DNA from 2 places in the Roseateles rivi genome. Region 2 is predicted to be linked to the other one. Evidence: predicted binding sites of a transcription regulator. Region 2 holds the regulator's gene; the other holds the start of a gene.
What was found. Region 2 encodes sigma-54, which starts transcription at its own class of promoters, with help from an activator protein. Its sites were predicted from a motif close to TGGCANGNAANCTGCTTT; they were not measured.
Positions count from the first base shown of each region.

Region 1: ACG0Z6_RS00275 (P-II family nitrogen regulator) is a predicted target of sigma-54. The motif match lies at 4,322-4,339, and genes of this name have one in related genera.

Region 1 is NZ_JBIGHZ010000001.1:62,954-74,627, reverse strand. It holds gene ACG0Z6_RS00290 (LysR family transcriptional regulator) at 115-1,089, shown strand; gene gshA (glutamate--cysteine ligase) at 1,086-2,369, opposite strand; gene amt (ammonium transporter) at 2,429-3,871, opposite strand; gene ACG0Z6_RS00275 (P-II family nitrogen regulator) at 3,891-4,229, opposite strand; gene ACG0Z6_RS00270 (TorF family putative porin) at 4,488-5,297, opposite strand; gene ACG0Z6_RS00265 (YifB family Mg chelatase-like AAA ATPase) at 5,598-7,106, shown strand; gene ACG0Z6_RS00260 (DUF1800 domain-containing protein) at 7,119-8,936, opposite strand; gene ACG0Z6_RS00255 (DUF1501 domain-containing protein) at 9,107-10,633, opposite strand; gene ACG0Z6_RS00250 (DUF1800 family protein) at 10,653-11,674, opposite strand, start outside.
Region 2 is NZ_JBIGHZ010000002.1:343,394-355,067, reverse strand. It holds gene ACG0Z6_RS05640 (malate synthase G) at 1-204, opposite strand, end outside; gene ACG0Z6_RS05635 (LysR family transcriptional regulator) at 387-1,322, shown strand; gene ACG0Z6_RS05630 (DUF2214 family protein) at 1,319-1,774, shown strand; gene ACG0Z6_RS05625 (PsiF family protein) at 1,840-2,157, opposite strand; gene ACG0Z6_RS05620 (serine/threonine-protein kinase) at 2,285-3,646, opposite strand; gene argS (arginine--tRNA ligase) at 3,765-5,492, shown strand; gene ACG0Z6_RS05610 (SPOR domain-containing protein) at 5,536-6,243, shown strand; gene ACG0Z6_RS05605 (thiol:disulfide interchange protein DsbA/DsbL) at 6,240-6,902, shown strand; gene ACG0Z6_RS05600 (thiol:disulfide interchange protein DsbA/DsbL) at 6,945-7,613, shown strand; gene lptA (lipopolysaccharide transport periplasmic protein LptA) at 7,618-8,250, shown strand; gene lptB (LPS export ABC transporter ATP-binding protein) at 8,247-9,011, shown strand; gene ACG0Z6_RS05585 (RNA polymerase factor sigma-54) at 9,030-10,550, shown strand; gene ACG0Z6_RS05580 (bifunctional diguanylate cyclase/phosphodiesterase) at 10,719-11,674, shown strand, end outside.

The DNA.
Region 1 (11,674 bases), on a different contig from region 2:
TGCGCATTATTCGCAAAGTCCAGACCCTACGTTTCAATGTGTTGACCTTGCATGAGGCAATGTTTTGCTAGAGTTTTCGCGCGGTTATTCCGCGCCCAATAAGTCCTATCCCTGATGCACAACAGCCCCTCCCCGGAACAAGTCGAGAACTTCGTCACAAGACGCATGAGCCTGCGGCACCTGAGGGTGTTGTTAGCACTGGACACAGGGGGCAGCGTGAGCGCTGCGGCAGAGCTGCTGCACGTGACGCAGCCCGCCGTCAGCAAGGCGCTGGCGGAACTGGAGCAAGAGCTAGGAATTACCCTGTTTGCACGCCGCGGGCGTGGGTTTCGTGCCACGCCGCTGTGCGAACGGCTGCTGGCGCTGGGGCGAAAACTCGAATCCGACCTGCGCCGCGGTGCCGAGGATGCGGCCTCGATTGCGCGGGGGGCCTCCGGGGCGCTGTTGATTGGGGCCACCAATGCTGCGCTGGCACAAGTGCTGCCCGACGCCATGGCCGCCATGAAGCGCGACTTCCCCCAAGTCACGCTCAGCGTGCGCACCCATGCGGTGAGCGATTTGTTTGCCGAACTGCGTGCCGGGCGGCTGGACTTGGTGGTGGCGCGCACGCCGGACCACGACATGGTGCCTGACTTGGCGCACACCTCGCTGGGCTCGACGCGCGAAGTGCTGGTCATCAGCCAGCTACACCCCCTGGCACGTGAGCGACAGGTGACGTGGGCGCAGCTCAACGAGCAGGGCTGGGTGTGGCATCTGCCGGGCACGCGCTCACGCGCGCTGCGCGACACGCTGTGGCAGCGCATGGGGCTGCCCCTGCCCAATCAGCTCATCGAAACGGGCGACACCATGCTGGCGCTGTCCATGCTGAGACGCCTGCCCTTGCTGGCCATCTTGCCCGAGCCCGTGGCGCGCATGGCGGCGCAGCGCGAGCTGGTGAAGATCCTGCCTCTGGCCGTGGAGATTCCGCTCTCCGACCTCATGATGTGGCATCTGCCAGAGCCGCAGTCGGAGCTGGTGACGCGCTTCAAAGCGCTGATGTGCGAGGCGGCGCTCAACACCGCACCACCACTCAACACCGCGCAGGTTTAAAGCTCCTCGGCCTCGGGGTCGGTGGCTTCGAGCTCATAGCTGGCAGCGAGCATGGCCAGGCGCGCCACCACGCCGTACATGTAGAAGCGATTGGGCGCGCTCACCCCCGGCGTCTCGCCCGGGCGCGGCAGCTGCGCCCCTTGCGCAAAGGCCAGCGGCACGTAGCGCGCACCCGGCACGTTCAGGGCTTCGTTTTCCTGGCGCCCAGCGTGCACGCGGTAGTAGCCGCCCACCACAAAGCGGTCCATCAGGCAGACCACAGGCTCAGCCACGGTGTCGTGAATGCGCTCGTAGCTCGGGATGCCCTCTTGCACGATGAGGTCGCAAGGGCCCTGGGGCAAGCGCGTGCTGGCGCCGTGGCGCGCCAAGATCTCGGGCAGGTCTTTGGCGTCACGCACCATCAGCACGCAGTCGCTGCACGAAGCCGCATCGGGCTTGATGGCGACAAAAGCGTTTTCTTGAATGCCGTAGTCCTTGAACTTGCGCCGCGTGCGCGACAGCACCACGTCCACCTGCGCCTGCAAGGCCTGCACATGCTGGGCTTGGTTCAAGTCGACTTGCTGCTGCGCCACGGTGGCGGGCACCAGCAGCCAGGGGTCCATGCCCAGCAGCTTGGCAAAGCGTTTGCACACCTCTTCGTAGGCCTGCTGGTGATGGCGCTTGCGCCGCAGCGGCCAGCCCGCGTGCAGCGGTGGCAGCAGGTATTGCTCGTGCAAGGCGCGCAGCCGGTCGGGAATGCCCGCGCTCAAGTCGTCATTGAGCAAGATGGTGCAGGGGTCAAAATCTTTGAGCCCGATGCGCGAGCGCTGGCGCAGCACCGGCTCGATCTGCAGGCTGCGGCCATCGGCCAGGCGCAGGGTTTGCGCCTCTTGCACGGTTTCATCCAGGGTGCCCAGGCGCACGTTCAGGCCGGCCATGGTGAAGATGCGCACCAGGGTCAGCAAATGGCTGAGGTAGAAGCTATCGGGCTGGCGGCGCTGCACCACCAGCAGCAGGTTTTTGGCCTCGGGGCAGATTTTCTCGATGGCGGCCATGGCCGCTTGCACGGCCAGGGGCAAGACCTCTTCGCTGAGGTGGTTGAAGCCCGCCGGGAACAAATTGGTGTCCACCGGCGCGAGCTTGTAGCCCGCGTTGCGCAAGTCCACCGAGGCGTAGAAGGTGGGCGTGTGCTCCATCCACTCGAGGCGAAACCAGCGCTCGATGGCGGGCATGGACTCCAGAACGCGCTGTTCCAGCTCGTTGATCGGGCCACTCAGTGCAGTGGTGAGGTGGGGGACCATGGCGCGCTCTTGAAAGCTGTGGGGAGCCCGATTTTAGGTGGGCCCCCACGGGCGCCAGACTACTTGTGATACGCCGTTTCGCCGTGCGCCGTGATGTCCAGGCCCTGGCGCTCGTCTTCCTCACACACCCGCAGCCCGATGGTGACTTGCACCAGCTTGAAAGCGGCGTAAGACACCGCGGCGGACCACAGCACCGTCACGCCCACCGCTTTGGCCTGCACCCAGACCTGTGCGGCGATGCTGTAGTCCTGCGCGGGGACCATGCTGAGCGTGACCCAATCGCCCACCATGCTGGGCCCACCCAGGGCCGGGCTGTTGAACACGCCGGTGAGCAAGGCACCAACAATGCCGCCCACGCCGTGCACGCCAAACACATCGAGCGCATCGTCCACGCCCAGCACGCGCTTGAGGCCACTCACGCCCCACAGGCAAGCAGGCCCAGCCACCAGCCCGATCACCAGGGCGCCACCCAGGCCGACATTGCCCGCCGCCGGGGTGATGGCCACCAAGCCCGCCACCGCGCCCGAGGCCGCGCCCAGCATGGAGGCCTTGCCCTTGAGCAGGGCCTCGCCCAAGCTCCAAGACAAGACCGCAGCCGCAGCAGCCACCAGCGTGTTCATGAAGGACAGCGCGGCCACACCATTGGCTTCCAGCGCCGAGCCCGCGTTAAAGCCAAACCAACCCACCCACAGCAGCGCCGCGCCCACCATGGTCAGCGTCAGGCTGTGCGGGGTGAAGGCCTCGCGCCGCCAGCCCAGGCGCGGCCCCACCATGGCCGCCCCCACCAAGCCCGCCACGGCGGCATTGATGTGCACCACCGTGCCACCCGCAAAGTCCAGCGCCCCCCATTGCCAGATCAAGCCAGCCTGCGCCTGCAGCGCGGGCACCACGTCGGCATGGGTGTAGGCGTCAGGCCCGGCCCAGAACCACACCATATGGGCAATGGGCAGATAGCTGAAGGTGAACCACAGCACCATGAACAGCAGCACAGCGGCGAAGCGGATGCGCTCGGCAAACGCGCCCACGATCAAGCAGCAGGTGATGCCGGCAAAGGTGGCCTGGAAGGCGGCAAAAGCGATCTCAGGCACGACCACGCCTTTGCTGAAGGTGGCCGCGGGCGAGAACACGCCGCTGACGGGGTCCCACAGCCCGCGCATGAGCAAGCGCTCGGTGCCGCCAATCAGCGCATTGCCCTGGGTGAAGGCCAGGCTGTAGCCATACAGCACCCACAGCACCACCGCCAGCGAGAAGGTGACGGTGACTTGCATCAGCACCGACAGCATGTTTTTGCTGCGCACCAGGCCACCGTAGAACAGCGCCAGACCCGGCACGGCCATGAGCACCACCAGCAAAGTCGAGAGCATGAGCCAGCCGGTGTCGCCCTTGTCGAAGTGCGGGGCGGAGGCCGCTGCTGGCAGCTCAGCAGCCTGAGCCCAGACCTCGGGCGTCAGCGAAAAAGTCAGCGCCACCAGCGCCAGCGCGGTCAAACAGCGTTTGATCATGGAGCCTCCGTGCCTTGAGTTACAAAGCGTCTGGACCAGTCTCGCCGGTACGAATGCGCAGGACCTGCTCCAGCTCCGTCACGAAGATCTTCCCGTCACCAATCTTGCCGGTGCGTGCAGCCTTTTCTATGGCTTCGATGACTTGGTCCACCACAGCCGCTGGCACCGCAGCCTCGACCTTGACCTTGGGCAAGAAGTCCACCACGTACTCGGCGCCGCGGTAGAGCTCGGTGTGGCCTTTTTGCCGGCCAAAGCCTTTGACCTCGGTGACGGTCAAGCCCTGGATGCCGATGGCATTGAGGGCTTCGCGCACCTCGTCGAGCTTGAAGGGTTTGATGACCGCGCTGATCAACTTCATGACGTCCCTCTCGTGTGGCAGGTTGACTCAGAGTGCTGCACACAGGCCTCTGGGCCTGGCGCGCTCTGAAAATTTATGGCCTGCGAGGAACGCTTGCAGTTTCTGTGCCAAGGCCCATGTCAGGGCACAGGGGGGTGCGGCGCATCACGCGCCCACCCCGGATGCACCGTTTCAGTGCGCATGGCCCAGGCTTGGCACCAAGTTGGTGAGCCTGGGCTTGGGGGGTGTGGCGGGGCTGTACCGCGCCCACCCCGCGCCTCAATACGTGTACTTCAAGCCAGCAACCACGCCGCGCTTGCCCAAAAACTGGGTGCTGCGCGCCAGCGTGCCCGGCACGTAGTAGCTCTGGTCGGCATTGGTGCCCACCAGCGTCAGGCTGGGAGTGAAGCCCTTGTAGGTTTTGGACAGGGTCAGCGAGTAGTCGGTGTAGCTGGCCTGTGGGTTGAGCGTGCCGGCCACGCGCTGGTGGCCGATGTGGGGCGTGAGTATCAGCCCATAAGGCAGCTCGAAATTGCCCGACACATCCCAATAGCCGCTGTTGCGCGTGCCCTTGCCTTCCTTGAGCAGCGGCGAATACGTCAGGCCAAACAAGGGCGTGAGTGCATGCGAGTACTTCAGCGTCAGCGGCCCCCAGCTCAGCGCGGTGTAGAGCTCGAACGTGTCCGCATCGACATAGTCGGTGTTGTGCACCAAATGGCTGGAGGGGTACCAGTAGTACAGGCCGCCCAGGTCCAGCGTCATGCCGTTGTCCATCTTGTGCTTGTAACCGGCATAGATGTCGATCTCGGCCTTGCCGCCGCCCTCGGGGATGTCTCGGGTCCACTTGATGCTTGACGCCCACACGCCCACATAGGTGCCGCTGGCGTGAGCAAAGTCCACCCCGGCCTGCACGGCGGGCTTGAGCCGTGTTTGAGAAATGCCGCGATAGCGGTAGTCGCTGACCACACCAGCGTTGGCGCTCAGGCTGTAGTCTTCGGCCGCCTCGGCGGGCTTGACGGCCAACACCGCCGTGGCAGCAACAGCCGCGTAACCCAGCGCCATAGGCCAATGCTTCTTGATTGAATTCATGCGCGAACTCCTATTCAGTGCAAGAGGACGAGGAGGTCGTGCCGCACATCTCTGCACAGGTCGCGTGCCAGCACTCCGGCGCCGAATGTGCGTCGGCGCGCTGCTCTCGTGTTGGTACGAATGCCCACTTCGCGCGCTCTTTTGCGGTTTGCGCGGCAAATGCCGGGCAGTTCAGCGCTTTGCTGAATCCGCACCGCAACATCTTCCTCAGCCTGTGCGGTGCAGGGCCAAGACAGGCCCGCTTCGCCCCAGGCCTTGCTGGGCAGAATCAGCGGCCATGCCCAAGGGAGAGGAGCCGCCATGTCATTGGCCCTGGTCAACAGCCGCGCACTCGATGGTCTGCACGCCGTCGCCGTGGGCGTGGAAGTCCACCTCAGCAACGGTCTGCCCAGCTTCACCTTGGTGGGCCTGCCCGACACCGAGGTGAAAGAGTCGCGCGAGCGCGTGCGCGCCGCTCTGCTCTCCAGCGCCCTGGTGTTCCCGCACAACAAGCGCATCACCGTCAACCTCAGCCCCGCCGACCTGCCCAAAGAAGGCGCTCGCTTTGACCTGCCCGTGGCCCTGGGCCTGCTGGCCGCCAGCGGGCAGATTGACGCCGAGCAGCTCGCGCGCTTTGAGTGCGCGGGGGAGCTGGCGCTGTCTGGCGAGCTGCGCCCCGTGCGCGGCGCCCTGGCCATGGCCCTGGCGCTGCGCGACACGGGCCGCGAACTCATCCTGCCCCCGGGTAGTGCCGCCGAGGCCGCCCTGGTGCCGGGCCTCAAGGTGCGCGAGGCACGCCACCTGCTGGACTTGGTGGCCGTGCTGCAGCCCCACAGCAGCGAGGCCCTGCCCCTGTGCACTGCGCCCGAACCCCAGCCCGAGCCCTGGCTGCCCGACCTGCGCGACATCAAAGGCCATGCCGCGCCCAAGCGCGCGCTGGAGATTGCCGCCGCGGGCGGTCTGAGCCTGCTGATGGTGGGCCCACCGGGTACGGGCAAATCCATGCTGGCGCAGCGTCTGCCCGGGCTGCTGCCCGCGCTGCCAGCCAGCGAGGCGCTGGAGTCCGCAGCCCTGCTGGGTTTGGCCGGGCAGTTCCACCCCGCGCGCTGGGGCCAGCGGCCGTTTCGCGCGCCACACCACAGCGCGTCGGCCGTGGCGCTGGTGGGCGGAGGCTCGCCGCCGCGCCCGGGCGAGATTTCGCTGTCTCAGCACGGCATTTTGTTCTTGGACGAGCTGCCCGAGTTCCACCGCAGCGCCCTCGAAGCCCTGCGCGAGCCGCTGGAGACCGGGCGCATTTTGATTTCGCGCGCCGCGCGCCAGGCCGAATTCCCAGCGCGCTTTCAGCTCATCGCCGCCATGAACCCCTGCCCCTGCGGGCAGCTGGGCAACCCGCTGCAGGACTGCCGCTGCAGCGCCGATCAGGTGGCGCGCTACCAGGGCCGGCTCTCGGGCCCCTTCCTGGACCGCATTGACATGACCATCGAGGTGCCCGTGCTGCCGCCCCACACCCTGGCCGAGCTGCCCGATGGCGAGCCCAGCCACACCGTGGCGCAACGCGTGGTGGCCGCGCGCGAACGCGCCCTGGCACGCCAGGGTTGCGTCAACGCGCTGTTGGGCGCCGCACAGCTGGACCAGCACGCCCCCTTGGGCGAGGCGGCCAGCGCCCTGCTGCAAAAGGCCGCACAGCGCCTGGCCTGGTCAGCGCGCAGCTACCACCGCGTGCTGCGCGTGGCGCGCACCATTGCCGACCTCAGCGGCTGCGTGGAGATTGAATCGGCCCATGTGAGCGAGGCCATCCAGCTGCGCCGTGCCCTGCCCGCGCGGCGCTAAGCCGCTGCGCGCTCACTTGAGCACCGCGTACTCCGGGGAAGCCAGGGTCAGGAAGATGGCCAAGCGCACGCGGTTGAGTTGCTGCTGCTGCACCGCACTGCGGTTGCTGCCATCGGCTTTGAGCGGCTCCACCGCCACCGTGGCCACGGCGTCCTGCAACTCCTGACGCAAGGCGGCATTGACGCGCCCGCCCAGCAGCCGCGCAGTGATGCGCTCCACCAGCGCATCGGGCTGGTCGGCCCAGGGCAGATCGGCCTCCAGCGGCAGCTGGATGTCGCGCCGCGGCGCCTTCCACAGCCGGCCATACATGCCAAAGCCGTTGGCCACGCCGTCCAGCATGTATTGCGCATAGCCCGCCACCGAGGTCTCGTTGACGAGCTCAAACTCCGGCATGGTCAGCCCGCGCTGGCCCGTGAGCGTGCCCGGCGCCACAAAGCCCGGGCGGTAGAAATTGAACACCGCCGGGGCGCGCAGCGGCGTTTGCCCCAGCTCTTGCGAGGGGTCGTCGGTCAGGCCCACCAGCCACTGCCCGCTGTCGCTGCTGGCACCCAGGGTGCGCAGCGCATGCGCCATGCGCAGCACGGGCTCTTGCAGCTTGCCGCTTTCGGGCAGCGCGGCCTGGCGCATGTCGCGCGCCTCGGGGTCCAGCAGCACGGCCTTGACCATGGACTTCAAATCGCCCTGCGGCCCCAAGGCCTGTGCCACACGCCCCACATAGGCTGGGCTGGGGTGGCTTTTGACCATGCGCTGGATGAGCTGGCGCGCCAGAAAGGGCGCCACATTGGGGTGGGCCGCCAGGGTATCCAGCGCCACGCTCAGGCTGCGCAGCGGGTTGGGGCTGGTCTGGGCCTCGATGGTGACGCCCAGAAAGCGCTTCTCGCTGGTGGAGTGGTATTGCGCATATGCCTGCATGGGCTGCGTTTCGCGCCCGGCCATGCAGAACTCGGGGCACCAGCCCCAGAACCAGCCTTCTGTGGTCTGGGGCGCACTCCAGCTCCAGCCGGTGAAGACCTTGGCCAGATCGGTGATGTCTTGCGCTGTAAACGTGGGCTGTGTTTGCTGATTCACCAGCAGCGGTGTGCCGTCGCTCTGCAGCTGGACCATGCCGATGGTGAAGAGCTGCATCACCTCGCGTGCGAAGTTTTCATCGGGGCTGCGGCCCAATGCATAGTCTTCTTTTTGATTGCGGATGTGCGAGAGGTACATGCCCATGGCAGGCGACAGCGCCACGCCTTCGAGCAGCGCGCGGTAGCTGCCCCCGGCATGGGTGGCCAGCAGGTCCAGATAAGCCGCGGCATTGCGCGACTCGAAGGACACGCTGTCGTTGGCGGTGGAGACCACAAAGATTTGCGACAGCCCATAGGCCACGCGCTGGCGCAGCTGGTCGGGGCCGGTCACGGCCACTTTGTAGAAGCTGCCCACCACGTCCAGCACGCCGCCGTGCTCCTGGCTGTTTTGCTGTTTGAGCTGGGCATCGGCCGCGTCCCAATTCGCCACGTGGGAGCTTTGCGGTGCGGCCCATTGCTCGTCGATCCAGGCCGCATAGCCCAGCGCCATGACGCGATCGATATCGGCCGGTGTGGGCCCGAAGCTGGCTTGCATGAGGAAGCGGTAGGCCTGCTCGCGCGTGGCGGGTTTGGCGCTGCTGCCGTCGTCCACCAGTACCGGCGCCGACGCCGCTGGGGGTGCAGGCGTGGGCACAGGCGCCTGCGGCGCTGCAGTGGCGGCCGGACTGCCCCCACCGCCGCCGCCGCCGCAAGCGCTCAATAGACCCGCCAAGCACAGCGCCAGCCAGCCAGGCAGGCGCGCGTTGATTGCTGTTTGTCTCACCACAGTCCTCCTACCCCGACAGGCACTGTCCGCCGACCTGTCGAAGCCTTCAACCACGACGCCTTCGCCGGTGGCCCCTCACTTGCCTTGGATGGCACAGGCCTGGCCCTTGCGCCACCGCCAGGCGCAGTGCCTGGCGGTGCGGCTGTAGGCTCTATCGGCCGGGTCGCTCAAGCCATGAAGCCCAAGGTGCGGCGGTTGCTGTCGAACTGCCCCAAATTCGGGAATACGTCGAGCATGGTGGTCTCGCTGACCCCCATCCACGAGCCCAGCGTGGCACCGAACTGGTCCACCGAGGTGCTGGGCAGCAAGGCGCCGTTGCGCAGTTGGTGGGGGCTGCTGTCGAAATCGTTGTTATTGCTGTTCTTCACACCCAGCTGTGGGAACTCGCCGTAGATGTCGCCGCCGCGCACCGCGCCGCCCATCACAAAGTGGTGGCCGCCCCAGCCGTGATCGGTGCCATCGCCATTGCTGGTGAAGGTGCGGCCGAAGTCCGAGGCCGTGAAGGTGGTGACCTGATCGGCCATCCCCATGGCTTGCACGACATCGCCAAAGTACTGCATGCCGTGGGCCAGGCGGGCCATGAGCTTGGCGTGCTGGCGGTTTTGCTGGTCGTGCGTGTCAAAGCCGCTCATGCTGACAAAGAACACCTGGCGCTTGAGCCCCAAGGCGCTGCGCGCCGCGATCATGCGCGCCACCACCTGCAGCTGCTGGGCCAAGGGGTTGATGGCCTTGCTGCCACTGAGTGGGTCGTCGTACATCAGCAAAGGCTCGGGGGCCCATTGCGACAAGCCTGGCGTGCCAAAGGGGCTGCTGGTGGCCGAGGGCAGCGCGCCGTTGATCAGAGCTTCGGCATCAATCGAGCGGCCCACCACAGCGGCATGGTCTCGGCCCAGCACATCGTCGGTGCGCGTGTTGCGCATGATGCGCCGCAAGGACTCCTGTGCCGACACCGACCCGAATAGATGGTGGCCATTGCCCACGCCGATGCGCACTGCGCCGTTCAAGCCCATCTGGTACTGCAGGGTTTGGCGGCCGGAGAGAAACACCGCATTGCCTGAGGTCGAGATGGCCGTGAACAGCGCGTGGTGATTGGCGCTGGCCAGCAAGTCAGCCATGCGTCCGCCCCAACCGTTGGAGGCGCCTTCGCCACGCATGGCCTGCCAGTGGAACTGCTGGTCGTTGTGCGAGAACAGGCCAGAGGGCTTGGGGTGGCTGGCGCTGGCGTATTCGGCCTTGGTGGTGGGGCGCATCAGCGGGCCGACGTTGGAGACAATCGCCAGGCGCCCGGCGTTGAACATATCGCGGGTGCTGCCCATGAGGGGGTGCAGCGCAAATTGGCGGCCTTGGGCGTTGCGCGGCGTGATGGGCAGCACACCACCCAAGCGCTCCGGTGTGCCAACTTTGGCGTTGGCCTGGGCCAGCGTGCCGGGGGCCAGCAGCGCGATGGAGTCCGGCGCCTGGCGCCGCACCGCCTGGTAGGCGCGCCAGGAGGCCTCGTCGGTGGGCAGCACGGTGTTGAAAGCATCGTTGCCGCCATACATGAAGATGCACACCAGGGCTTTGTAGTCGGAGGCCGCGGCGCTGGCGCTGCCCAGCGCGGCCAAGTTCAGTGCGAATGCGCTACCCCCACCCAGGGAGGCCAGGGCTGCACCCCGGCCCAGGAGGCTGCGTCGAGTCAAGCGAATCGGAGACATGCTGATCACCCCAAGGGAATTACTTCAACACCGTGTATTCGGGCGAAACCGTCGTCAGGAATAGGGTGAGCAGGGCTCTGTTACGTTTTTGCTCATTCACCTGCTGGGCGTTGGAGCCATCTGCCCTGAGAGCGTCGAGGTGGACCGAGCGCACAGCAGCTTGAATTTCCGACTCCAGCGCTGGGTTGCTACGCCCCCCCAAGAGCCGTGTTGTGACGCGCTTGACCAAGGCCGCAGGCTGATGAGCCAAGGCCATTTCGGCGCTGATATTGAACTGGATGTCGCGGCGCGGTGCATCCCAGTGGCGGCCATACATGCCGATGCCGTGGGAGAGTCCGTCGAGCATGTACTGGGTGTAGCCCGCCACGGTGGTTTCGTGCACGGTTTGCAGCTCGGGCACCGTCATGCCGCGGGCGGCGGCCTCACCGCTGGTGGGCACATAGCCGGGGCGGAAGAAGTTGAAGACGCTGGGCGAGCTCAGGGGCGATTGGCCCAGCTCGCTGGCCGGGTCGTCCGTCATGCCCACCAGCCACATCCCACTGTCGCTGCTGGCCCCTTGCGAGCGCAGCAGCTGCGTCAGACGCAGCACCGGCTCCTGGACCTTGCCAGCATCGGCCGCGGCGGCCTGCGTCATGTCGCGCGCCTCGGCGTCCAGCAGCACCGCCGTCACGGCTGCCTTGATGTCACCACTGGGGCCAAAGGCCTGCGCCACACGGGCCACATAGGCGGGGCTGGGGTTGCTCTTGACCATGCGCTGGATGAGCTGGCGCGAGATGAAGGGCGCCACATTGGGGTGAGCGGCCAGGGTGTCCAGTGCCACCTTCAGGCTGGCGTGGGGATTGGGCACCATTTGGCGCGGCACCACCGCACCCAGGAAACGCTTTTCCTCGGAGGAATGGAAGCTGGGGTAGCCACGCATGGGCTGCACCAGACGCTCGGCCGAGCAGAACTCCGGGCACCAGCCCCAGAAGCGGCCGGTTTGGGTGTCAGACCCTCCCCAGCTCCAGCCGGTGAAGACCTTGGCCAGACCGGAAATATCGT
Region 2 (11,674 bases):
GTGCCAGGCGTCCAGTTCGCTTTGCAAGCGCTGGCGTTCTTCCAGCAGGGCGGCGTTGCGCGGTGCCAGTGCGTGGGCCAGGGTGTCGAAACCCGCCCAAAAAGCCTCGGGCGCCACTCCCGTGCCGGGCAGCACCTCGCGGTCAATGAATTGGGCCAGTTCGGCATCGACCTTGAGGCGATGGATGCTCTGACGGGTGCGCATGATGAGTTCTCCAGCTGTTGCTCTGAAATTGGGGCGGGCGGCAAGCCACTGAAATCACTGTAGTGCGCCCCAGCGCTGGGATTGCATGGCTGCTGGGCTACACACTCCTGACGTTTTTGCACGAATCAAACAGGCTTTGGCACGGATTGCTTAGGATTGCCCAAGCAAAGCTCCCCTGCCCCATGGACCGACTCAAGCAAATCGAAGCCTTTGTGCTGGCCGCCACGCGCGGCAGCCTCACCGCCGCGGCCCAGGCCGAAGGCTTGGCACCCGCGGTGATTGGCCGGCGCATTGACGCGCTGGAAGCGCGCCTGGCCACCAAGCTGCTGCTGCGCACCACGCGGCGGCTCAACCTCACGCCCGAGGGCGCGGCGTTTTTGGAGGACTGCCAGCGCCTGCTGGCGGACTTTGAGGACGCCGAGGCCCAGGTCAGCGCCGGCAGCGTGCAGGCGCAGGGCCATGTCCGCGTCACCGCCCCGGCGGGCTTTGGGCGCCGCCATGTGGCGCCGCTGGTGCCGCAATTCCTGGCGCAGCACCCGGGCTTGAGCCTCTCGCTCAACCTCAGCGACCGCATCGTGGACATCGTCAACGAGGGCTATGACTGCGCCGTGCGCGTGGGCGACCTGGCGGACTCCAGCCTCATCAGCATGCGCTTGGCTGACAACCGCCGCCTGTGCGTGGCCGCGCCCAGCTACCTGGCGCGCGCGGGCACGCCGCAGCACCCCGAGGAGCTGCTGCGCCACGCCTGCCTGGTGCTGAGCTCCGAAGCCAGCCAGTCGCGCGGCTGGGCCTTTTCGGTGGGCGGACAGGTGCAGCACCTGCGCCCCAGCGGGCGCCTGGACTGCAGCGACGGCCAGGTGTTGCATGATTGGTGCGTGCAGGGCCTGGGCCTGGCTTGGCGCAGCACCTGGGAGGTGGCGGCCGATGTACGCGCCGGCCGCCTGCAAGCTGTGCTGGAAGACTTTGCCGCGCCGCCCAATGGCATTTACGCGCTGGTGCCGCAGCGCAAACTGCTGCCGCTGCGCGTGCGGCTGTGGATTGATTTTTTGAAACAACACTACGCCCTGCCCAGCTACTGGCTGCGCGGTGAGGACCCATCTCCTGAAAGCCATTCATGACACTTGAAGCCACCCTGGCCGCCGTTCACTTTCTGGCCATCATGACCCTGGTCGTTTTCCTAGGCAGCCAGGCCGCGCTGTGCCGCACCGAGTGGCTCAACGCCGCTGTGGTGCACCGCCTGGTGCGCTTGGACCTGCTCTACGCCGTGGCCGCGCTGCTGGTGCTGGCCAGCGGCCTGGCGCGCGCCTACTGGGGCATGAAGGGCGGTGCCTGGTACTGGTCGCAGCCGCTGCTGCACGCCAAGCTCACGGTGTTTGTGCTCATCGGCCTGCTGTCCCTGCGCCCCACCCTGCGCTTTCGCCAATGGCGCCGCCAACTACTGCAAACCGGCGCCCTGCCCGAGGCGGCCGAAGTGCAGTCCACCCGCCGCTGGGTGATGTGGGAAGCCCACCTGCTCATGCTGCTGCCCGTGCTGGGCGCCCTGCTGGCGCGCGGCGTGGGCACGCGCTGAAGAGGCCATGAAAAAAGCCGCCCGACAACGGGGCGGCTTTTGGCGGGCTTGAAACCCCGCGGCGCTCAGGCCTTGTTCGAGAGGCAGCTCTTCATGAAGGCTTTGCGCTCGTCGCCGCTCTTGCCTTTGGCGTCGGCATTGCATTGCTTCATTTTGGACTGCTGGGTGCTGCTCGCTGCTGCGGCTTCCGGGGCTTTATTGGAGAGGCAGCTCTTCATGAAGGCCTTGCGCTCGTCGCCTTTTTTGCCCTCGGCGTCGGCATTGCATTGCTTCATGCGCTGCTGCTGCGCGGTGGGTTCTTTCTTGGCTTCTTTGGCCGGTTCGGCGGCTTGGGCGCCGAAGGCCAGCAAGCCCAGGACCAGGATCAGCGACAGTTTTTTCATTGCGACTCTCTCCTCAAGTGACCAGCCCCTGACATGGGGTGGATGGGACCAGTTGAGCATAGCAACGGGTCGGCCTCAAGCCGGGTTGACCAAGAGCGGCCCCCCAGTTTGGAGGAGGAGCAGGGCCTTAGAGAATGCGCCGCGGGTGGGCCAGGGCTTCGTGTGCGGCGTGCAGGCGGCGCACCAGCACCTGGATGAACGCGCGGTCAAAGGCGTGGCGGCATTCCGGGCTGAGCTGGGCCAGGGTGTCTGGCGTGAATGACAGCGTGGTGGTCTGCTCGGTGATGCGCACATCCGTGCTGTGCAGGCGCAGCTCGGGGTTGGGGGCGAGGTAGGCCATTTCGCCCACCGAGGTGCCTGCGGCGAGCCGGGCCACGCATTGGCCGTCGCGCCAGACCTCCACCCCGCCCAGAGCGATGATGTGAAAGCTGTTGCCCGTCTGCCCCGTGCGGTAGAGGCAATGCCCGGCCGGGAAGCGCTGCCAGCGGGCGCGGTGCACCACCTCCCACAGGGCGATGTCGCCAAAGTCGGCAAAAAACTCCAGCGAGCGCAGCAGCGTGAAGCGTTCCGAGTCGCGCACCTCTTGCAAGGGGGCCAGCGGCACTTGCTGCTGTGTCACCAAGGCCGACAGGGCTTGGGCGAAGGCTTCCCAGTCGGGGTAGCGGTCGGCGGGGTGCTTGGCCAGGGCGCGGAAGATGACGCTCTGCAGCGCCGGGCTGACGTCGGCGCGTGCGCCCACCAGCGGTGGCGGCGCGCGGTGGTAGATCTGGTGCAGCAAGGCGGCCTGGTGCTCGGCCTCAAAGGGCGGGCGCCCGGCCACCAGGTGGTAGAGCACGGCGGCCAACGCGTACATGTCAGCGCGCGTGTCGAGGCTGCCGCCGTCGATTTGCTCGGGCGGCATATAGCTCAGCGAGCCCACGCGCTGCACCTGGGTGGTCTCGGCGTGCAGGTGCAAGGCGCTGCCAAAGTCGGTGACCTTCACATCCACCAGCCGCCCCTGGGCATCCATCACGCCCAGCAGGTTGGCGGGCTTGATGTCGCGGTGGATCACCCCTTGCCCCGCCACATAGGACAGGGCCATGGCGCACTTGAAGCCCAATTCCACGATTTGCTCCAGCGGCAGGAGCTGGTCGGGGCGGCAAAAGCGCCGCAGCGTCACCCCCGGCACGTACTCCATCACCAGATAGGGCGCGTCTTCGTCGTCAATGGCGTCAAGAATTTGCACCACATTGGGGTGTTTGAAGCGTCCGGAGAGCGCCGCTTCCGAGGCAAAAAAGCGCCGCACCAGGCCCTGTTCGGCGGCCGAGAGCGCGTTCCAATCGCGCAGCCGCTTCACGGCCACGTCGATTTGGCGGAATTCATCACGCGCCAGAAAAACCTCGCTGGTGGCCCCCTCCCCCAGGCGGCGCACCAGGCGGTAGCGCCCCACGCGCGCAGGCAAGCCCGGCGCGGTGGGGCTGTCGTCGCGTTCATAGGGTTGGGTGGGCATGAATTCGTCCATGGACCGGCGAGGCGCAGCGCTTGCAATATCAGGGGGCTGGTTTCAGGGGGGACGGCGGGCGGCCTGCACCTGGCTGTGCCCCCCAGTCCGTAGAATCGGCAACATCATGATCAAAGCTAAGCAGGATTTGCTCGCCGCGCTGGACCACGTGCTCCAGTCCCTCAGCCAAGAGGCTGTGGCTGCCGGTACCTTGGCCGCCGCCCCGGCAGCCAATTTCGAAACGCCCAAACAAGCCAGCCATGGCGATTTGGCTTGCACCGCGGCCATGCCCCTGGCCAAGGCGCTGCGCAAAAACCCACGTGAAGTGGCCCAGGCCCTGGTGGCTGCGTTGCAGGCGCAAAGCGCTGTGCAGCAATGGGTGCAGGCGCTGGAGATTGCCGGCCCGGGCTTTGTGAACATCCGCTTGAAAGACGCCGCCAAACAAGCCGTGGTGGCCGAAGTGCTGCAAGACGCCGCGCGTTTCGGTCAGCAAGCCGCCTGCGGCCGCTCAGCCTTGGTGGAATTTGTCTCGGCCAACCCCACCGGCCCGCTGCACGTGGGCCACGCCCGCCAGGCGGCGTTGGGCGACGCGCTGTGCAACCTCTTCGCCACCCAGGGCTGGAAGGTGCTGCGCGAGTTCTATTACAACGACGCCGGTGTGCAAATCGCCACTTTGGCCGACTCCACGCACAAGCGCCTGCAGGGCCTCAAGCCCGGCATGGCAGGCTGGCCCGAGGCGGCTTACAACGGCGACTACATCCAGGACATCGCCGACGCCTTCGTGCGCCGCGAAACCGTGCAGGCCGACGACCGCAGCTACACCGCCAGCGGCGATGTGAACGACCTCGACGGCATCCGCCAGTTCGCCGTGGCCTACCTGCGCCGCGAGCAGGACTTGGACCTGCAAGCCTTTGGCCTGAAGTTCGACCACTACTTCCTGGAGACCAGCCTCTACAGCGGTGGCGACGTGGAGCGCACCGTGCAGCGCCTCATCGACCAGGGCAAGACCTTTGAGGAAGGCGGCGCGCTGTGGCTGCGCACCACCGACTACGGTGACGACAAGGACCGCGTGATGCGCAAGTCCGAGGGCGGCTACACCTACTTTGTGCCCGATGTGGCCTACCACATCAACAAATTCCAGCGCGGCTACACCAAGTGCATCAACATCCAGGGCACCGACCACCACGGCACCATCGCGCGCGTGCGCGGCGGCCTGCAGGCGGCGGACGTGGGCATCCCCCAGGGCTTCCCGGACTATGTGCTGCACAAGATGGTCACGGTCATGAAGGGCGGCCAGGAGGTCAAGATCAGCAAGCGAGCGGGCTCTTACGTGACGCTGCGCGACCTCGTCGACTGGACCAGCCGCGACGCCGTGCGTTTCTTCCTCATCAGCCGCAAGGCCGACACCGAGTTCACCTTCGATGTCGACTTGGCCCTGCAGCAAAACGACGAGAACCCGGTGTTTTACGTGCAGTACGCGCATGCGCGCATCTGCTCGGTGCTGCGCCACTGGGTCAGCCAGGGCGGCGAGGAGGCCAGCCTGAGCGAGGCCGATCTGAGCCAGCTCACCGCACCCACCGAAGCAGCGCTCATGCTCAAGCTCGCCGACTACCCGCGCATGCTCAGCAGCGCCGCCCAGGATTTGGCGCCGCACGATGTGGCGTTTTACCTGCGCGACTTGGCCGGGGCCTTCCACAGCTACTATGCCGCGGAGCGCTTTTTGGGCCAGGAAGCGGGCTTGACCCGTGCGCGCATGGCGCTGCTGGCAGCCACGCGCCAGGTGCTGCGCAACGCGCTGGCGGTGTTGGGGGTCTCGGCCCCTGACGCCATGGAGCGTGAGGCCAGCGCCGCCTGACACCACCACAAACACCACACCCAAGCGAGAGAGGGACCCGTCCATGAGCGGCAACAAGCAGCCATCCGCCCAACGCCCACGCGGCCAAGCTGGCCACAGCGAACGCGGCGGCTTTGCCCTGGGCCTCATCGTCGGCCTGCTGGTGGGCCTGGGTTTGGCCTTGGGGGTGGCGCTCTTCATCACCAAAACGCCGGTGCCGCTGGTGGACAAACTGCCCCAGCGCACCGCCGAGCAAGACAGCCAGGAGGCCGAGCGCAACCGCAGCTGGGACCCCAACGCCGCCCTGGGCAGCAAGCCCGGGCGCGTCGCCTCAGGCGTGGTGGGCAGCACGGGCAGCGTGGAGCCGCCGGTGGCCGCACCTCAGGCCTCGGCCCCCAGCCCCGTGCTGGCGCAGCCCAGCCTCCCGGCTGCTCCCGCCGCACCTGCGGCCAAGCCCACGCATGTGGCGGACAAAGCCGCCAGCGCGCCCTCGCCCAAGCCCACGGCGGCAGCGCCTGCCGCTTCAGCACCTGCGAGCACGGTGTTCTTTGTGCAAGCCGGGGCCTTCAACAAGCATGAAGAAGCCGAACAGCAGCGCGCCAAGCTGGCCCTGCAGGGCTTTGTGGCCAAGGTGTTCGAGAAAGAGCAGTCTGGCCGCACCGTCTACCGCGTGCGCGTGGGCCCGCTGGACAGCCGCGCCGAGGCTGATGACGCCCGCTCCAAGCTCGAATCTGCCGGCATCGAAGCCGTGCTGGTGGGAGTGCAGCGGTGAAGCGCCGCGACCTGCTGGGCGTGGCCGCCGCGCCGCTGCTGCTCGGGAGCGTGGCGCTGGCCCAAGCTCAGGGCGCGCCTGTAGAGGGTGTGCATTTCAAAACCCTGCGCCAGTCCCAACCCGCCGCGAGTGGGGCTGTTGAGGTGACCGAGTTCTTCTGGTACGGCTGCCCGGTGTGCGACGGCTTTGAGCCCTATTTGGTGAACTGGGCGCAAAAGCTCGACGCCGGTGTGGTGCTGCGCAAAGTCCATGTGGGCGGCCGCGCACAGATCCGCCAGCACCAGCAGCTGTTTCTGACGCTGGAGGCCATGGGCGAGGAATCGCGGCTGCGCCCGCGCATTTTTGACGCCCTGCACCGCCAACACCTGGCGCTCGACAGCGAGGAGGCCATCGCGCAGTTTGTGGTGAGCCAGGGGGTGGATGGCGCCAAATTCAAGTCCATGTGGCAGTCGTTTGGTTTGCAGGCACGCATGCAGCAGGCCAACCAGCTGGTGCAGCGTACGCTGTCTGACAGCGGCGTGCCCACGCTGTGCGTGGGCGGGCGCTACATCACCTCCCCGGCCATGGCGGGTGTGGGTGCGGCCAGCCGCCAGGAGGCAGGCCGCCGTGCGCTGGTCGTGACCGATTATTTGTTGGAGCAGCTGCGCCGCCGCGCCTGAGGCAGCACGCGGGCCAGAGATCAAGCAAGACAAGGAGAAGCCATGAAACGCCGTGAGTTTGCAGCTGGGATGGGGGCCTCGGCCCTGGGTTTGGGTTTGAGTGCGCCGGTGTTGGCGCAGCGCCAGCCCGTGGAGGGCCAGCAGTTCAAGCGCCTGGCCACACCCGTGCCCACCAACGCGCCCGGAAAAATCGAGGTGCTCGAGTTCTTCTGGTACGGCTGCCCGCACTGCTACATCTTTGAGCCCTATATCGAAGACTGGGCCAAGAAGCTGCCTGCCGATGTGGTGTTCCGCAAGGTGCACGTGGCCTTTCGCGCCAACGTGAAGCAGCACCAGAAGATGTTCTACGCCCTGGACGCCCTGGGCCTGGAAGCGCGCGCGCGCCCGGCCATCTTCGCGGGCCTGCAGTCGCAAGGCCTGGCGCTGGACACGCCCAAGGCCATGGCCGATTTCCTCGGCCCGCTGGGGGTGGACCCGCAGAAGTTCCAAAGCGCCTTCAACTCCTTTGGCGTGGCCGCCAAGTGCCAGCAGGCCGAGCGCCTGTCTGAGGCCTACCGCATCGAAGGCGTGCCCACGGTGGCCATTCAAGGCCGCTTTGTCACGGCGCCGTCGCTGCACCAGATTCAGCAGCAGCGGGTGTCGGAACAAGTCCTGGCGCAAAGCACTTTGCAGACCATGGACGCCCTGATCCGCCAGGTGCGCGGGAAGTGATGGCATGCAGGCTGTAAACCCACTCACCGCCCTGCCCTGGCGCGCGCTCGTGGCGGCCGTGGCCGCTCTGAGCCTGTGCTCGGCCGCCCACGCCGCCAAGGAAGACCGCGACAAGCCGCTGATTTTCGAAGCCCTCAAGCAGGGCCGCTACGAAGGCGCGCGCCAAGCCATGGAGCTCAGCGGCAATGTGGTGCTCACCAAGGGCTCCATGCTGCTGCGCGCCGAGCGCCTGACGCTGCAGGCCGATGCGCAGGGCTACCAGCGGGCGCAGGCGCATGGTGCGGTGGGTCAGCAGGTGACCTTCCAGCAAGACCGCGACCAGCCCGGCGAGGTCATTCACGGCCGGGCCGACCGCATCGAGTACGACGAGCGCAGCGACATGGTTCGCCTCATCGGCAATGCCGAAATCCAGACACGGCGCGGCAGCGTGATCACCAGCGCCTTCAGCGGCGCGCAGATCAGCTTCAACGCCCGCACCGAGGTGCTGGACGTTAACCCCGGCGCCAGCGCGCCCAACCCCGGCGGGCGCATCCGCGGCATGGTCATGCCGCGTGGGGCCTCGGCACCGGATGCGGCGGCCAGCGAGGCCTTGCAGCTGCAGCCCGCGCGCCAGATCAACCCAGGCCGCACACCATGAGTGCACCCGGCGTGGATGGTGGCAGCCGGCTGCAGGCCGAGGGCCTGCAGAAAAGCTATGGCGTGCGCAAGGTCGTCAAGAACGTGCACGTGGACCTGCGCAGCGGCGAGGTGGTGGGCCTGCTGGGTCCCAACGGCGCGGGCAAGACCACCAGCTTCTACATGATCGTCGGCCTGGTGCGGGCCGATGCGGGCAGCATCCACATCGACGGCAAACCCGTGCAGCGCCTGCCCATCCATGAGCGCGCGCGCATGGGGCTGAGCTATCTGCCGCAGGAGGCGTCGATTTTTCGCAAGCTCACCGTGGCCGAAAACGTGCGCGCGGTGCTGGAGCTGCAGGTGGACGACAAGGGCAAGCCCTGGCCCAAAGCCCGCGTGGACGCCGAACTCGACCGCCTGCTGCACGAGCTCTCCATCGAGCGGCTGCGCGACAGCCCGGCCCCGGCGCTCTCCGGTGGCGAGCGCCGCCGTGTGGAAATTGCACGCGCCCTGGCCACTCAGCCGCGTTTCATCCTGCTGGACGAGCCCTTTGCCGGGGTTGACCCCATAGCTGTTTTAGAGATCCAGCGCATCATTCATTTCCTCCGAGAGCGCGGCATTGGCGTGCTCATCACCGACCACAACGTGCGAGAGACATTGGGTATTTGCGACCGTGCCTACATCATCAGCGAAGGGGCCGTTCTGGCTGAAGGCGCCCCCGCCGACATCGTCGACAACCCCGATGTGCGCCGCGTGTACCTGGGCGAGAACTTCCGCATGTAAGCGCCTGCAGGGCCCGCCATGAGACCCACCCTGCAGGTACGCCTTTCGCAGAACCTGGCGCTGACGCCGCAGCTGCAGCAGTCCATACGGCTGCTGCAGCTCTCCACGCTGGAGCTGCAGCAGGAGGTGGAGCAGATGCTGGCCAGCAACCCGCTGCTGGAGCCCGACAGCGAGGGCGACGAGCGCGCCGAAGGCAGCACCCCCCTCGCCGCTCCGGCCTCTGAGCGCGTGCACGAACCCAGCGCTGAAGGCGGCGACGCCGCGCATGAGGGCGAGGCCAACGGCGAGCTCAAGGCCGAGGACTTTGGCGGCACCGAGCGTGACGACTGGGAAAACGGCACCGAGCACGACGATTTCGACGGCATCCGCGAGCTGCCTTCGCTGCGCGGCGAAGGCCTGGGTGGCGAGGGTGAGGACGGCGCGCAGGAGCGCGACGCCGGCGTCGTCACGCTGCAAGACCATTTGCGCGAGCAAATGGCGGGCATGCAGCTGGGCGCCATGGACCGCGCGGCCTTGCTGGCGCTGATCGAATCTCTCAACGAAGACGGCTTTTTGGAAGACTCGCTGGAAGAGTTGGCCGAGAGCTTTGCCAGCCCCGACAGCAGCGAGGAAGAGCGCGAGGCCGTGCACGACGCGCTGCGCCTGGCCCTGGCCCTGCTGCACAGCATGGACCCCACCGGCGTGGGCGCGCGCGACCTGGCGCAATGCCTGCAATTGCAGCTGCAGCGCCAAAGCCCCAGCCCGCAGCAGCAGCTGGCGCTGCGCGTGTGCCAGCAGGACTTGGGCCTGCTGGGCCGGCGCGACTGGCGCCGCCTGGCCTTGCTCACCGGCGCGGACGAAGAAGCGCTGCGCGAGGCCGCGGCCCTCATCGCCACGCTGGAGCCACACCCGGCGCGGCGTTTTGGCCGCACCGAGGCCAGCGCCGTGGTGCCCGATGTCATCGTGCGCAAAACCGGGCGCGGTCTGGACGTGCAGCTCAACCCCGATGTGATGCCGCGCCTGCGCATCAACCAACTCTACGCCGAGGCGCTGCGCGCCGCGCGCGGTCTGAGCCAGACGCCGCTTGGCGGCCAGCTGCAGGAGGCGCGCTGGTTCATCAAAAACGTGCAGCAGCGCTTTGACACCATCCTGCGCGTGAGCCAGGCCATTGTGCGGCGCCAGCGCGGCTTCTTCACCCACGGCGAGCTGGCCATGAAGCCGCTGGTGCTGCGCGAAATCGCCGACGAGCTGGAGTTGCACGAGTCCACCATCTCGCGCGTCACCACGGCCAAATACATGGCCACGCCCTGGGGCACTTTCGAGCTGAAGTACTTTTTCGGCAGCGGCCTCAGCACCGAGACCGGGGGCTCCGCCTCCAGCACGGCGGTGCGTGCGCTCATCAAGCAGTTTGTGGCGGCGGAGGACGCGGCCAAGCCGCTGTCGGACAACCAGCTGGCCCAGATGCTGGAAGAGCAAGGCATCCAAGTGGCCCGCCGCACGGTGGCCAAGTACCGAGAGGCGCTGCGCATCGCACCCGCCGCGCAACGCAAAGCGCGCTAAGGCGCTGAGATTTTCCTACTCGAGTGCTCGGAAGAAATCAATAGCCTATTCCCCCGGTAGGCCTCAAAATCCCCCATAAATTTACGGAATGCGCGCGGGCGAATCCGCGCACCATGGCGGGCGCTTTTGGACGCTTGCCCTCGTCTGTACCTTTTCACGTGCTCTTGCATGCCCGAGCTGACCACCCAAAGTTTCAGAAGGGATACCCGCCGCCACTGGCTAGGTACCGGCGCTGTGCTGGGGCTGTGCTGGGCGGTGGCCTCGCTGTGGCTGCACCATGAGCGGGACGTGTTGTTGCGCACCGAAAGCGACAAGCTGCAAGCCCAGGTGGAGGCCTTGGACAACGTGCTGGGTCAGCAACTGGTGTCGGCACACACCGCGCTCAAGACCGTGATGTTGCAAAGCGCCGCCTGGGGCGAGGCCACCCGCACGCAGCGTGGCAGTGAACTGCTGAGCACGCTGGCGCGCTCCATTCCCGGGGTGCGTGGCATGACACTGGTGAGCCCGCAGGGGGTGGTGGTGGCGAGCTCATTCCCGGAAATGCTTCACCGTGATGTGAGCCAGCGCGACTACTTTCGCCTGCCCTCGAACACGCCGGCCATGAACCAGCTCTACCTCTCAGAGCCCTACGAGAGCGCGATGGGGGTCTACACGGTGACGCTGTCGCGGGCCGCCTTCAACCATCGCGGCATCTTCAGCGGGGTGGTGGCGGCGACGCTGGAGCCGGAGTATTTCCAGCTCGTCATGGGCATGGCCCAGCCCTCGGCCAACCAATGGGTGGCCATGGCGCATGAGGACGGCCTGCTCTTTGGCGTCCTGCCCGAGCGACCCGATTGGGTGGGCAAAAACATGCGGGCCACGGCCGGGTCCATCCTGGCCCGGCATGTCCGCGAGGGCGAACTCAGCAGCCTGCAGCACATGAAGTCGGTGCTCAGCGACGACGAGCGTCTGGTGGGCGTGCGCACCATCAAGCCCGAGGGCTTTGTGCTGAACAAACACCTGGTGGTGGCCGTGGGGCGCTCGGTGGCCGATGTGGAGGCGCCCTGGCGGCGCCAAGTCATGCTGGCCTTGCTCACGGGCGGGGCCATTACTTTGATGGCGCTCTCCGGCTTGGGGCTGTGGCA